3 regions of the Neobacillus sp. BP17 genome follow, and region 2 is predicted to be linked to each of the others. Evidence: riboswitches for the same ligand, from Rfam matches in the RefSeq annotation. Region 2 holds a riboswitch; each other region holds the start of a gene.

Region 1 (5,245 bases), 1.0 Mb from region 2:
CCGTCCGTATAAGGCGAAGCTTTTCAGAAACCTGCATTATAATTTCATCTCTGGTCAAGTTAAGCCCTTCCTTCAATTACAACTAGTGTAATTTTACACTAGTTTGTTTATATCTTCAAATCCTAACATCAAAAAACTGCTATCTTTTTAGATAACAGTTTCAATTATTTATAGGGATTTAGGTGGTATTTCGCAATTGCTAGAACATGAATTTTTCAAATCGCATGCCCCGCATTTTCCCTTTTTTGATTTATTAATAAACCTAACTAAAGCCCATGATGCATATCCAAAAATAGCTGCTCCAATTAATATATTGGCAATCATTTGCTCCACCTCTTTCTAGAATTAAACAAGTCCTAACAATTTGCCGCCTTGATAGATGATCAAAGAAAGCACATAAGCAATTGCAAATGCATAAATCATAGAAAAAGCTGTCCATTTTTTTGAATTTGTTTCTTTATAGATCGTTGCTACTGTCGCAAGGCATGGGATGTATAACAAAATGAAAACCATGAAACTATAGGCAGCAAGCGGAGTATAATAGTTCGCCAATAACCCTTGCAAACTTGCATCATTCGGAACAAAATAAATAATATTCATGGTAGATATAATGGCCTCTTTTGCCAAGAACCCTGTAATTAACGAGGCGGATGCCTGCCATGTTCCAAATCCAATTGGATCAAAAATCGGGGCAATCATATTCCCAATCGCGGCTAAATAACTATCATCCATGTCAACCTTTAAACCATTGGGGCCAGCATAAGATAATAACCAGATAAAGACAGAACCCGCAAAAATAAATGTTCCAGCTTTTCTAACAAACCCTTTTCCTTTATCCCAAGTACTCCTCCACAGTGATTGAAACTGGGGAAGACGGTAAGGGGGCAGTTCTATAACAAATAATGAAGTTTCCGATTTTAGTAATGTAGACGAAAAGATCTTAGCTAAGACCAATGCAACTACAATCCCAAGGACATATAGGCTTAGCACAACTAAAGCCTTATTTCCTGCAAAAAAAGCTCCAACAAATAACGCATACACGGGTAATCGTGCTGAACAAGACATTAAAGGGGTAAGCAATATGGTAACCAGCCTTTCCCGTGGTGTCTCTATTGTTCTGGCAGCCATTATTCCTGGTACATTACAACCGAAGCCAATCATCATAGGGATAAATGCCTTCCCATTTAACCCAACTGACTCCATAATTCGGTCCATTACCAATGCAACACGGGCCATGTACCCGGAATCTTCTAATAAAGAAATAAAGAAAAATAGGATAAAAATTTGCGGCACAAATACGAGTACGCCGCCTACCCCAGCAACTAAACCATCAATAATTAATGCATGAATAAAATTTGAAGCATGAATGGCGGTTAAAACCGACTCAAATCCTGACGTAATGGGCCCTGTTAAAAATCCGTCCAAAGCATCAGATAATGGTGTTCCGAGCCAATCAAAAGTCAGCATAAACATGACATACATAAGCAGTAAGAAAATAGGCATTCCTAAAAAGCGATTGGTAACGATCATATCAATTTTCTCAGAAAGCGGAATGTCAAAGTTACTTTTTACGGCCACTTCGACAACGATTTTTTCTATTGCTTCTCTTCTTTTTTGATAAATATAGATTGCTAATGATTTTACATTATAAAGTGTTTGTAAGATTGACTCCAAGTTAACAATTAGATCATTAAGCTTTTTCTCGCCAACAATAATATTTACATAGTTTCTAACATATTCATTACCTTCAAAATATTGAATAGCTAGAAATCGTCCAGAAAGGTTGGTTTTTCCATGAATCTCAGCCGTCAAAGCAACAATTGCAGCTTCTACCTCTTTACCATAGTAAACAAGATTCTTTTTAGCAGGCTGGATTGATTGAGTCGATATGACATCAACTAATTTATCACAGCCCTTTCCATTTCTCGCCACAACAGGAACAACCGGTACTCCGAGAAGCTCAGAAAGTTTAGATGTATCAATTTGAATTCCGCGTTTATTTGCTACATCGACCATATTAAGTCCAATAAATGCTGGTTTTTCAAACTCAAGCAATTGGAAGGTTAGATGTAAATTTCGTTCTAATTGTGAAGCATCTAATATATTTAGCAGGCGGTCCACTGATTCATTAAGAAAGAAGGATGTAACTACCCCTTCATCCTTCGATAAGGGATTAAGTGTATACACACCAGGTAAATCAGTCAAATGACCAATATTATTTTTAAAAACGCCAACTTTTTTTTCAACGGTGACACCGCTCCAATTACCAACATACTCATAGGAACCTGTAAGATTATTAAATAATGAAGTTTTCCCAGTATTAGGATTTCCAATAAGTGCGATGTCCATTATATTCTCTCCACTTTCATTCGAACTGCTTCTCTACGGCGAATACCCACACATTGTCCGCAAGATTCAATCATAATTGGACCGCCAAATGGCATGACACACTTTACACACACTTTAGAACCTTCAGTAATCCCTAAGTCAAGTAATCGTCTTTGTACCAGGTGACCTACAAGAGAAATATCAATAATTCTCCCTTTATCTCCTACTTTTAATGAACCAAACATGTATATCACCCTATCTCCACTAATTGAGAATGATTATCTTTCTTGTATTTTAACACTTTTTTTGAGTTAAAAAGCTTATAAATTTGTCAAAAGTTTGAAGAATTTTCTAGAATCAACTACAATCACTTTACAAAAAAAATAGAAAAGAGCTTGAAGCCCTTTTCCATTCGTATTACTTATAAATGTTATTTTGAAAATAATCTCTTTGGTACCGCACTCATTACAATGATGATAATGATTGCACTGATGATAAAGCTTGGCAGCATGAATGTTCCATTATATAGGAGTGAGTAAATGGCCACCGGCTGTCCCTTTGGCGCATATTCACCGAAGAACACGATGCCAGAAATAACATGGCAGATGTATCTTAAGGCACTTCCTAAGAATGCACCGATAATCACATATGTCATCCACTTACCTTTTTCATTTTTGGATATCGCCTCCTTCACCAGACCAGTAAAGACACCCGCTAACCCTACAACTGAAAAGGCAAGAAAATAATCAATAAATCCTTGTAAGAATGTGTATACTTGAGCGAATCCAAGGATAACCTGCAATAAACCTAGTAAAAATCCTGTTAACAAGCCGCCTTTTATCCCCCAACGATAAGCAATTAAGAAGATAGGTACCATGGCAATTGACACCGAACCTCCCTGTGGCCATATCTTTAAAGATAGAATTCCGGCTAGAAAATCCAATAAATAAGCTAAAGCAGAAAAAACTGCCACCTCAGCGATAAATAATGTGTTGCTTCTTTTTTGATTCACAACGTCTCCCCCAATTATCTTTTTGGACTCGTTAGAAGTCTTCCTATTACAAGATGTGCAATAAAATAAAGAACAAAAAAAGCAATGCACGACGATAAGGATTGTCTGCATTGCTTTCATAATCGGCAAACCACATCCCTACGCTAGTGTTAACTAACAGGTTCATAGGGTCAGAACGTAACCGTTCACTCTCAGCCGCAAGAATAGCAGCTCCCCCTGTGGAAGTATTCAATTGTTTCCATAGAAAAAAATATACTCTTCTTTATTCACATTTACAAGGTAAATATACTTTCTTGTCGTTATAATTACCTAATCGAATCAGTAATTAAGACTATATGAATAAAATTCAAGACTTTTATTTTAAAATAAAGGAGGAATTTCTATTTATGCCTCGAATAAGTACAGTAAGGAGTTTTTTGTCAATAACATAGGGGGAAGACGGCATGTTCACGGAAAACCAAACAGATTTAATTGATTTTTTCAATCAAAATAAACAGAAATTAATTCAAGATTGGGAAAATGCCATTGTTACCACTAATACGGATCCTTTTAAGTTAAAAATTCACGAAAACGGCGAGGCTCTTCTCGATGTTTTACTTAATATGCATAAAATGACGGAAAAAGACCTTTTAGACATAATTGAAAAACTTGCTATTGAAGTATCGGAAGAAAGAGTTTTGGCTGATATTAACCTTGGTGATTTTGTTTATAATGTTAATCTTGGCAGAACAGTTCTATACAGCCATTTAAGCATTACTGGGATTCCATGGGCAGCCATGCAGGAAGCATTAAACAATGTAAATTTTTGTTTTGATAAATTTTTATACTATGCTGTTTCCCATTACTCAGAAGCAAAAAACAAAATTATTGAAGAAAAAACAATGCACATTGATTCTACACATCAGGATCGATTAACATTGCTTGGGCAAATGACCTCAAGCTTTATTCATGAGTTTAGAAACCCCTTGACATCTGTTCAAGGATTTATCCAATTACTGAAAGCTGATCATCCGGAGATGAAATATTTAGATATCATTTCAAGTGAATTGGATCAACTTAATTTTCGTATATCACAATTTCTCCTTCTGTCAAAAAAGGAGTTAATTGGTAAAGAAAAGGATAACTTCAATTTAAATACATTAGTAGAGGAAGTCTTAAACTTCCTATATCCAAGCATACTTGATGGAAAAGTAAAAATAAGAAAAGAACTCAGTGAAGATATTACTCTTAATGGGTATGCAGATGAAATTAGACAGGTATTAATTAATATCATCTTTAATGCGATTGATGTTTTGAATCATGCTGAGAATCCGAATCCTACAATCGAGATCAATAGCAGTCTACAACATCAGTTCATCAAAATTAATATTTCCAACAATGGGCCTGTGATTCCTGCTGAACTTAGAAAATCTATTTTCGAACCATTTTTTACGACGAAAAAACTAGGTACAGGTCTCGGCTTGTTTGTTTGCAAGGAAATTATTGAAAAACATAAGGGAAATTTAGAATGTGAATCATCTCCAGATAAAACTACATTCTCGATTCTCTTACCGGTTGCAGCCCTAACCTAAACTTATATACAAGTAATTTTATACTAGAATAACCAATCCCACTTTATATAAAGCAGGGATTTTTTTATTTCTTAATATTAAGTCTTCCCGATAACAACCTGCTTTGCATATGATGAACTAAAAATTTTTTATCGGGAGATTTGACTAATGTTTACATTAAGGGTTGATAATGATATTGAACTCCAGCTATTTCAACAACATCACGCTTCAAGTCTTTATCAAATGGTGGAGGAAAACCGTGAACATCTGCGTGAATGGCTGCCATGGGTGGATAGCATGAAATCCCCATATCAGTTTGAATCCATTATTCCGATATGGCTAAATCAATTTGCAG
Region 2 (5,245 bases):
TCTTTTAAAAGTTTAATCGCAATCAGTGATGCTGCAAGTCCGCCCTTCATATCAGCGACACCACGTCCATATATATGGCCATCTTTGCAGTATGCTGAAAATGGAGACTCCTTCCACGCTGTAGAATCCCCCACTTCAGCGACGTCCACGTGACCATTTACAATTAAACTATTAAATTGATCAGGGGATTCCCCTAGTAAAACACCTACGACATTAGGATCTCTCGGATAGACATCCCACTTATCAGTGTGAAATCCCAGATCTTCTAAATATCCTTTTATAAAATCCTGCACCTCATTCGTATTCCGCGCAGGAGGACTTTCCGTTGGGAAAGCAATGAGTGTCGACAACAATTCAATTAATTCCGCTTCTCTCGCTTCTACTTCTTGTGAGATTTTACCAAGCAGATCCTCTTTCATTTGTTCACGCCCTTATAGTTAATTCCTGATGGTTGTGTCATTTTCATTAACAATCAATACTTTCTTTCTTAAAAAAACAGTTAAAATAAGGAACCCTAGCAGCGCCCCTGCAAACGAGCTGAAAATAAATAAGGGAATAAATCCAAATAATGTTGCCTTTTGACCAAGGAAAAGAGTAGCTATAGGGTAAGAAAGCATGGCACCAAGGATTCCTGTCCCTATTACTTCACCAATAAAAGCTAGATATAGTTTTCTAGTTTTCCAGAATAATAGTGAGGCGAGCAAGGCTCCTACCATACTCCCCGGAAAGGCAAAAAGCGATCCTGTTCCCAACAAATTTCTAAGCAATGAAACACCAAAGGCCTGAGCGACAGCATAATAAGGTCCTAACAACACCGCTGATATGACATTCATAAAATGTTGAATAGGAAAGACCTTTGTAAAACCGATTGGAATATAGAATAGGTTACTTGTAAGTGTTCCAATCGCAATCATCATGGCCGTCAACGTCAATTTGCGAGTCTTATTCACGGATTAGACCACCCCTTTAAACATCACACTATTTCTTAATGCTTTCGCAGCTTCCAAAGGGGATTCTGCCTGACTTATAGCCGTAATTACAGAAACTCCATCTGCCCCCGCATCAATCACGGACCGAGCATTTTGGATTGTAATCCCGCCGATGCCAACAATCGGCATTTCACAACCCTCATTTCTTAGCTTTTCAATCAGTGTCGTCCCTCGTGATGGCTTGGCATCCGCTTTTGTCCTTGTCGGAAACACAGGGCCAATTCCAAAATAATCTGCTCCTTCTTGGATCGCTGCCATGGCTTCTTCTGTCGTATGGACGGATACCCCAAGAATTTTGTTCGCACCGATTTTCTCTCGTACCATTTTTACCGATTCATCTTCTTGCCCGATATGAACACCATCTGCATCAATCTCCACAGCCAAGTCGATATCATCATTCACAATGAAAGGAATTTGATGGTTTCTGCAAAGAGTTTGGAGTTCTTTTGCCAGTGCATATTTTTCAGAACCAGTTCGTGCACTTTCCCCTTTTTCACGAAATTGAAAAAGCGTAATCCCACCTGATATTGCCTCCTTTAATACTTCAGCGGGTTCTTTCAAACAGTTGTTGCTGCCCATTATAAAATAAACACGTAACGCCTCTCTCAAATCAATCATGTCACGGGTAGCTCCTTTACAAGGTTTCTTTTTCCATACGCCCAATGGTTCGTAGGTCCATGTCCTTGACCAATCTCCAATTGATCTTCAATCGCAGCTTGAATAAAATCTTTCGCTGTCAAAACGGCTTCATAAACAGTCGCACCCTTAGCAAGTTCTGCGGTAATTACTGCCGAAAAAGTACAACCTGTACCATGTGTGTTCTTTGTATCAATTCGAGGACTTGTAAAGGTGTAATATTCCTTCCCATCAAACAATAAATCAGTCGACTCGGATTGGTTTTCATCGTGACCGCCTTTAATCACAACGTGTTTCACACCTAAATCATGGAGTCTTCTAGCGGCCTCCTGTTTATCCTCTAAGGTCAGAATAGTCATCCCCGTTAGGACTTCTGCCTCCGGGATATTCGGTGTAATTACTTTGGAAACTGGCAACAAGCTTTTTTTCATGGCAGAAATAGCTTCCATTTGCAGCAGTGATGCGCCACCTTTGGCAATCATAACTGGATCAACCACTACATTCTCCCAACCAAAAATCTTGATTTGAGCGGCAACCGCCTCGATGATTTCAGCATTGAAAAGCATTCCTGTTTTCACGGCATCGGCACCAATATCCGAGCCGATAGCTTCGATTTGCTTGACCACTGCCTCTCTCGACATTGGATAAACTCCGTGAACTCCTAATGTATTTTGGGCTGTTACTGCTGTTAACGCCGACATTCCAAATACATCTAATTCCTGAAATGTCTTTATGTCGGCTTGTATTCCTGCCCCGCCGCCACTATCTGAACCTGCAATTGTTAATGCTTTTTTCATTTAAATTACCCCACTTAATTAACTTTTTTGAAAGAACTATAAAGATTGATATCCTCATTTGAAACAAGTGATAATTGGTTTAAGAATTCGATTTGGAAACTTCCTGTTCCCTTTTCAGCTGTTTTCGCAGCTGCCTTTTCAGCGGCAACCTCATAGGATGTTAAAGCTCCCACGGAAGCTATAAGCAGGTCCTTCTCCACTCCTGCAAACGCCCCAATCACTGAGGTTAACAAGCACCCCATACCGGTCACTTTTGTCATGATTGGGTGGCCGTTGTTAACAAGATAGCTAGTCTCGCCATCTGAAACGACATCCACTTTTCCTGTGATGATGACCACACAATTCCAAGTTTCTGCTGCTTTGATCGCAAGGCTCACGATATCCTCATTCGCTGATGACCCCGCATCAACACCTTTAATTTCCCACTTTTCACCCAGGACATTTGCAATTTCAGCCGCGTTTCCCCGAATCGCTGAAACATTGACTTCCCTCATGATTCGTTGCGCAGTTTCGGTTCGGTACGTGGTAGCCCCAGCACCAACCGGATCAAAGATGACCGGTACATTGGATTCATTGGCTGCTTTTCCGGCAATAATCATCGAATCCACCGTTTGTGGGTTTAAGGTACCAATATTCAAAACCAGTGCACTAGCAATCTTAGCCATTTCCGCCACTTCTTCAGCAGCATACGCCATCACAGGCGAAGCGCCTAAAGCGAGCAGCCCATTCGCGGTAAAATTCGTTACCACGACATTAGTGATATTATGTACAAGCGGGTTTACCTCTCTTACTTTTTCCAACGTTTCATATAAATTAATTTTTTCCATTGTAATCTCTCCATTTCTTTTTATAAAATAGGCTGTGTTTGGCACTCTGTTGATTGGAGTGCCTGGAACGGAAATCAACTGACAAGTTAAACACAACCAAAAAATAAAAAAACCAGGTCCATTAATGGACCTGGTTAGTAAGTCAGAGAAAAAACATTCACTTGGCTACTTTCCTACGCTGGTATTACCCAGATCAGGTCCAAAGGGTTAAAAACATAGCGTTTTCTCTCAGCCTGATAACAGGGCACCCCTAGTAGATCGATTAGTTTATTAAATTAAGTACATAATAACGCTATGAAACTAGAATGTAAAGAAAATAGTTACATACGATTGGTAGTTTACATAATATAATTATTTTTTGCATTTTTATAATCAGGTTAACATAATATTGTTACTGTTTACTGTTATATGGGAACGTAACAATAAAAGCAGTCCCTTTCCCTTTTTGAGAATGAATTTCTAACTGTCCTGCTAATTTTTCCAAGCTTCGCTGTACTAAAAATAAACCAATTCCTCGATTTTCTCCCTTAGTTGAAAATCCTTTCACACATAAGCTATTTATAATTTCCTCATCGATACCTTGTCCTGTATCATGAACCTCCAACACAAGGATATTTTCATAATAATCAAACCTTACCGTTACTTTTTTAAGCGGCTGGTCCGCGACCGCATCCAGTGCATTATCAATTAAATTTCCAAGAATCGTGACCACTTCATGTGTTGTTTCCTGCCTGTGCGGTTCTGGTAACAATCCTTCTCCATCAATGATCATTTCACAGCCTTTTTCCCTTGCAAAGCTAAGTTTTCCTAAAATAAACCCTGCTAATACAGGATCTTTAAAACGACTGACGACAAATTCTACCTCAGACTGCTGGTGATTCACAATTTTGGTAATGTACGTCGAAACCATTTGATAGTCCTTCATATGGACCAAACCTGAAATTACATGCAGTTTGTTCATGAATTCATGTGATTGGGTTCTAAGTGCCTCTGCATATAACTTGACTCCGGTCAATTGTTCTGCTAACTCCTTGATTTCAGTTTTTTCTCGAAAGGTGGCAATTGCTCCAACAATCTTTCCCTTCACGATTACTGGGACACGGTTGGTTAGAATGGTAATATGATTGATTTCCTGCTCTTGATCTAATTGTGCTTCCCCAGTCCCTAGGACGGTGGAAAGTTTGGTATTTGGCATGTATTCGTCCACTCTTTTCCCTAAAAAAGGACCTTCAATACCGGCCATATGGAGGAGCCTAACCCCTTCATTATTAACGAGGGTGGTTATCCCATCTTGATCAACCGCCAGCGTCCCTTCCTTGGTTGATTCCAGCATCGCACTTCGTTCTTCCAACAGTTTGGCTATTTCACTAGGCTCCATGCCAAACAGAATCGATTTAATTTTTCTTGCCAAAAACAGAGCTCCTAGGATGCCAACTAAAACACCCACACCGACCCCAATCAAAATGATTCTTCTACTCTGTTCGATGGCCAGATTTACTTTTTCTAACGAGATCCCAACGGCAACGGCCCCTATTTGTTTATTTTTCTCATCAAATACAGGGACGAACGAGCGTAATGATAATCCTAATGTTCCTTCGGCAGTCGAAATATGCTCTCTCCCTTTTAATACCGGGCCTTCATCTCCACCGACAAAATGCTGGCCTAATAGATTCCGATTAGGATGTGATTTTCTTATTCCATTCATGTCCATGACGACGATGAATTCAACATGGGTGGACCGTTTGATATCATTCGCATATGTTTGGATGTCCTTCTCAGCTTTTTTATTCTGTAACCCATTTATCACAAGGGACGATTGGGCAACAATCCGCGCAATATCCGTGGCTTTCTCAGCTTGCCCTTTCTTTGTTTCTTGTGAAATTCTGTTAGTGATTAATATCTCGGTAACAAACAATGCCATCACAACTACAATGCAAACTAGCAGGGTAATCGTCGTCTGTAAACGGAGTTTTGGTTTTCCAATCCTGATGTTCCA
Region 3 (5,245 bases), 1.1 Mb from region 2:
CACCCCTGCCACCATACTCTATTGGCCAAGATACTCCTGACCAGCCGCCCTCGAATAACTTTTGCTGCCATTCCTTTAGAAATCTTTTTTGTTCTTCCGGGTCAACAGGCAGTGTTCGATTGCCTTCCAGCCAACCAGCTGGCAAATTATTCTCTAGCCAAATTCTTAAATCCTGTCGAAATGCTTCTTCTTTTGCCGTATATGAAAAATCCATGGTTCCACCTTCCTTTATATTGAGAATGACTATTTATCCATCAAATGCAGATTCCTTGCTCCCTTACTTTATTGATCAAAAATTCCATCTAGGAATGAATCATTTTGCCCTACGGCGAGTCCATGGCGGATAAAATCAATGACTTCATCAATTAATGCATCATCAATTTCTTTGTTTTCCCAATTGATCCACTTCGTTCCGACATATTCCAGTAACCCCATTAAAGACACCGCAAGTATTTCTGGAGTGTATTGCTTGATTTCCCCTTTATCCATGGCTTTTTGCAGGCCTCGAGAATATCTCTTAACTGTGTCATCAAAATACTTTTTGTGTAGTTCTTCATCCACAAATTCCGTTTGTTTATAAATTCGATAAAGGTAACGGTGCTCTTTCAGATACTGGAAAAATGCTTTAAACCCTTTTCTTTCTTTCTCAATTCGATTATTGACGCCTTTAGTTTCTTCTCGAATCGCTTCATATAATTGGAATTGCATTTCACCAACAAGTTCAGCGAAAATATCATATTTGGATTCAAAATAGTTATAGAAAGTCCCTAACGATACATTTGCTTCCTGTGTGATTTCTACGATGCCTTTTTCAAAATACCCATACTTCCCAAAGACAATTTCTGCTCCATCTAATAATTTTCTTCTTGTTTTCTCGCCTCGCTTTGTTTTTGGACTTAAATCACTTTTCATCTCCATCCTATTCACCTTCTTCCAAATTAAAACCTGAATCACTTTTCATATTCTCATTATAAGTACTGGTTTTCCATTTGTAAATAATTTTCTAAAATTTTAGAAAATTATTTGTGTCTCGGAAAATTGGGATCAGTCCCCCAAAATACAAGTGTTGTTACTGTTTAGTCAAGTGTATAATAAACAAAAAGGAGACTTGGACAAAACCCACCTCTGAAAATTCACTGCCAACAACTAAAGTATTTGAAGAATTAACACCCTAAAAATAGAGAAAGGTGAATATGAGCGTACTCACATTCACCTTTCTTACTATTTGAAGCTAGTTATGTCCCAGCCTCTACATGGCTGTCTTTTTAATACCCTCTTGTTGAGAGTGTTTTTTTCGAGTTTTTTGTTTAATAATATAATACGTTTACCTTATAACACTTCAAACATTTTTCATAATATTGATCGCCATCAAAACGATGATCACAATTTTGCTGAATCTCTTTTAAACGCCCCTCTAAAAAAGAAAGGCTAGTTTTCATTTGGGTAATTTCCTCTTTAATCTTTTGAACATTCATCCGTATAACCTCCCAAGAAAGTTACTGATATATGCTGCCTCCAGATTCCTTAAACTCTTTAGCTTTTTCCTTCATACCTGTTTCTATAGCTTCCTTCGTATCAAGTTTATTTTCTTTCGCATAATTACGAATATCTTGAGAGATTCTCATGCTACAAAATTTTGGTCCACACATTGAACAGAAATGAGCTGTTTTTGCACCTTCCGCAGGTAAAGTTTCATCATGATATTCTATCGCTCGTTCAGGATCTAAAGATAAATTAAACTGATCTCTCCAACGGAATTCAAAACGAGCTTTTGATAAGGCATCATCTCTTTTTTGTGCTCCTGGATGTCCTTTTGCCAAATCAGCAGCATGGGCGGCAATTTTATAAGTAATAACCCCTACACGAACATCCTCTCTATTCGGTAAACCTAAATGTTCTTTAGGCGTTACATAACAAAGCATGGCTGTCCCATACCAACCAATCATGGCAGCTCCAATAGCAGATGTAATGTGATCATAACCAGGAGCAATATCAGTTGTAAGAGGTCCAAGTGTGTAGAATGGCGCTTCCTGACACACTTCTAGTTGTTTATCCATATTTTCTTTAATTAGGTGCATCGGTACGTGCCCTGGTCCTTCAATCATCACCTGTACATCATGCTCCCAAGCAATTTTTGTTAGCTCTCCAAGAGTCTCTAATTCTGCAAACTGCGCTTCATCATTCGCATCTGCAATAGACCCAGGACGTAAACCATCCCCTAAAGAGAATGCAACATCATAAGATTTCATTATTTCGCAGATTTCTTCAAAGTGAGTATATAAAAAGCTTTCTTTATGGTGGTGTAAACACCATTGTGCCATGATTGAACCACCGCGGGATACAATACCTGTTAACCGTTTTGCCGTTAGTGGAACATATCGTAAAAGAACACCAGCGTGAATTGTGAAGTAATCAACACCTTGCTCCGCTTGTTCAATCAAGGTATCACGGTAAACCTCCCATGTAAGATCTTCAGCAACACCATTTACTTTTTCAAGTGCTTGATAAATGGGGACGGTGCCGACAGGAACAGCTGAGTTTCGAATAATCCATTCTCTTGTTTTATGAATGTTTTTACCTGTTGATAGGTCCATAATATTATCAGCACCCCAGCGTGTCGCCCATGTCATTTTTTCAACCTCTTGTTCGATGGATGATGAAACAGCAGAGTTACCGATATTCGCGTTAATTTTAACATGAAAATTACGTCCTATTATCATAGGTTCTGACTCTGGATGATTGATATTAGAAGGAATAATCGCTCGACCCTTTGCAACTTCATCACGCACAAATTCAGGTTTCATATTTTCCCTTATTGCGATGAATTCCATTTCAGGAGTAATAATTCCCTTTTTTGCATAGTGAAGCTGTGTAACATTTTTTCCTTTTTTTGCACGTAATGGTTTGCGCTTCAAACCCGGAAACACGTTATGATTGGCACGAGGATCTTTTTCATCCTTATACCCATTATCTACAGGCTTAATTTCTCGACCTTCATATTCTTCAACATCTGCTCGTTCATGGATCCATGTGCTTCGAATGGCAGGAAGGCCTTTTGAAATATCAACAGAATAATTCTGATCCGTATAAGGACCGCTTGTATCATACACGCGAATAGGAAGGTTTTCCTCTTCACCAAACGTTCCCGTAGTAGGGCTTAACTCAATTTCACGCATTGGTACTTTAATGTCGGATCTCGAGCCTGTTACATATACTTTTTTACTTCCTGGAAAACTAGACATGATGGAAATATTTTGTTCGTTTAATGCAGTCGTTGACATAATAAATCTCTCCTTTTTTTTTTGAATATAAAGGACGAGATACAGAACATAACAAGTAAATAAGCGTATAAAAGTACATCAAAAAGCCGGGACCATAAATGGTTGGACCCGGCTAAAATGTATGCAGAAGTATAGTTGCATTGAAGATTGTCTATTCTAACTTCCCCACGCTGGTATGATCCAGATCAGGTCCCAAGAGTCAAGAAACTTCAGCGTGTTTCTTTCTCAGCCCAACTTATTGGACACCCCTAGTTATTTATATTCAATTAAGCTACATTATATATGAGTATCGGTTAAAATGAAATACATAATATTAATTATAGTAATATAGTCGTGTTTCGATATTATGTTTAGGATGAACCATAATTTACCTGTAAAATACTAATCAAAAAGAGATGTACCAAGGCGAACAATCCAGGATGGGTTTTCTTCTATTTTGTCTTCTTCCTTTAAACCCTTAAGTATGGCAACCCATTTGCCTCCTTTTTGACCAGTTTCTACCTTTTGTTTCTGAATCTTTCCTTTTTTTTGTACATATACATAGGTGGATTTTCCAAAGCCCATGATGCTCGTTTCAGGAACTGCTAGCAACTGCTTTGACTGCACTACTACGTCTAGCATGGTATTGTAGCCAGGATATAGGCCCTTTTGTGAATCTAGACTTGCTTTAAAGGAATAGTATGGATTAGTTTCTTGTTGTATATCTTTATTCTTATTTGCATTTGTTTTATATGTAGGATAATCACTAACCTCCGAAATTTTTCCTTTCCATTTCTTATTGGCTACTACATTAGAAGTTACTGTAATAGATTGGCCTGATGTAATTTTTGCTTTTTCGGCTTCTGTTAGCTTTCCTTCAATTTGAAACGGATCATTTGAAGCGATTTGCATGATTGCTAGTTGCTGATTTTCTTTTGCTCGAAAACCTTGACCTACATTTTGGTTCAGGTTTGATATTACACCAGCAGTGTTGCTGATGACAGTTAATGTTTCGAGCTCAGATTTTAGCTTTTCAGCCTGCAACGTATATTTTTCTACATTTAGATCTGCTGCACGGAGCTCAGCTTTTACTTTATTTAGTTCAGCTTGAATTGACTGGATCGTGATAGCTTTAGTATCTATGTTAGCTGTATCAACTGCATCAGTGGTATTGGTTGTATCAGTTGTATCTGTTGTATCAGTTGTATCTGTTGTAGTGGTTGTAGAGGTTGACTCAGCTTCTCGTATATCCTGCTCTAATGAAGTGATTTGCTCTTTCATCTGAGTAACACTTGTTTCTGCTAGGTTTTTATTTACTTCTGCTTGTCCTAGCTCAGCCGCGACTGTTGATCCTTCATAAGAAAAGAGCTTTTGTCCTTTTGTAACAGTTTCCCCTTCTTTCACAAAAATTTCCTGTATAGATCCTTTTGTTACATTTAAATAAATCGTTTCAGCATGACTTTGTACAACACGACCTGACACTGTTTTTGTTTTAGTAAATATTTTTTCTGTTGGTTTTATTAACACTAACGGCTTAGATTTACTTTTTTTAACTTCTATAACAGCTATGCTTAACATAACAGAAATGAATAAAAGAACAAGGACCCCAAGTAAAATCCATTTCTTCTGACGCGAGGTACGTACTTGTTCATTTTCTACACCAATTCCTTTTGCTGTTTCCATAACCCTACCCCTTACGTAATAGATATATAGCGAATATTGCAATAAAGTGTTGAACCCAACTACTAATATCTATTGTCCATTTTTTTAAAGAAAGGTTCAAGGAGTAATTTACTTTTTTTGTCCCGTGAACTTCTCTTGTAATTAATGTACTTGCGATATAATTTAGGTTCTTGTCAGTAATTCCCCCACTAGGCAGAATAATAAAATGGTTTCGTCAATCACTGGAAGATCGTAATAGTTTTTTTACTAGTTTAGTCCATAATATAATTTGATTTTTTCTTAAAGGATAAATCGTATTAAAA

Evidence for each region. Region 2 has a riboswitch for thiamine pyrophosphate ahead of thiM (hydroxyethylthiazole kinase). Riboswitches for the same ligand answer to the same signal wherever they lie in the genome.
Region 1: it holds a riboswitch for thiamine pyrophosphate, as region 2 does, so the genes downstream of both, thiT (energy-coupled thiamine transporter ThiT) here and thiM (hydroxyethylthiazole kinase) in region 2, are expected to answer to the same signal.
Region 3: it holds a riboswitch for thiamine pyrophosphate, as region 2 does, so the genes downstream of both, thiC (phosphomethylpyrimidine synthase ThiC) here and thiM (hydroxyethylthiazole kinase) in region 2, are expected to answer to the same signal.

Annotation. Positions count from the first base shown of each region.
Region 1 is NZ_CM184198.1:1,397,142-1,402,386, reverse strand. It holds gene AC4QJR_RS06685 (helix-turn-helix transcriptional regulator) at 1-58, opposite strand, end outside; gene AC4QJR_RS06680 (FeoB-associated Cys-rich membrane protein) at 169-324, opposite strand; gene feoB (ferrous iron transport protein B) at 346-2,349, opposite strand; gene AC4QJR_RS06670 (FeoA family protein) at 2,349-2,573, opposite strand; gene thiT (energy-coupled thiamine transporter ThiT) at 2,759-3,340, opposite strand; TPP riboswitch at 3,459-3,567, opposite strand; gene AC4QJR_RS06660 (histidine kinase N-terminal domain-containing protein) at 3,784-4,911, shown strand; gene AC4QJR_RS06655 (GNAT family N-acetyltransferase) at 5,059-5,245, shown strand, end outside.
Region 2 is NZ_CM184198.1:2,400,613-2,405,857, reverse strand. It holds gene AC4QJR_RS11565 (acetylornithine deacetylase) at 1-419, opposite strand, end outside; gene thiW (energy coupling factor transporter S component ThiW) at 438-950, opposite strand; gene thiE (thiamine phosphate synthase) at 954-1,607, opposite strand; gene thiD (bifunctional hydroxymethylpyrimidine kinase/phosphomethylpyrimidine kinase) at 1,604-2,422, opposite strand; gene thiM (hydroxyethylthiazole kinase) at 2,437-3,249, opposite strand; TPP riboswitch at 3,403-3,511, opposite strand; gene dcuS (DcuS/MalK family sensor histidine kinase) at 3,641-5,245, opposite strand, start outside.
Region 3 is NZ_CM184198.1:3,461,281-3,466,525, forward strand. It holds gene AC4QJR_RS16680 (acyl-CoA dehydrogenase family protein) at 1-214, opposite strand, end outside; gene AC4QJR_RS16685 (TetR/AcrR family transcriptional regulator) at 283-918, opposite strand; gene AC4QJR_RS16690 (serine protease) at 1,308-1,475, opposite strand; gene thiC (phosphomethylpyrimidine synthase ThiC) at 1,497-3,281, opposite strand; TPP riboswitch at 3,427-3,541, opposite strand; gene AC4QJR_RS16700 (efflux RND transporter periplasmic adaptor subunit) at 3,663-4,943, opposite strand.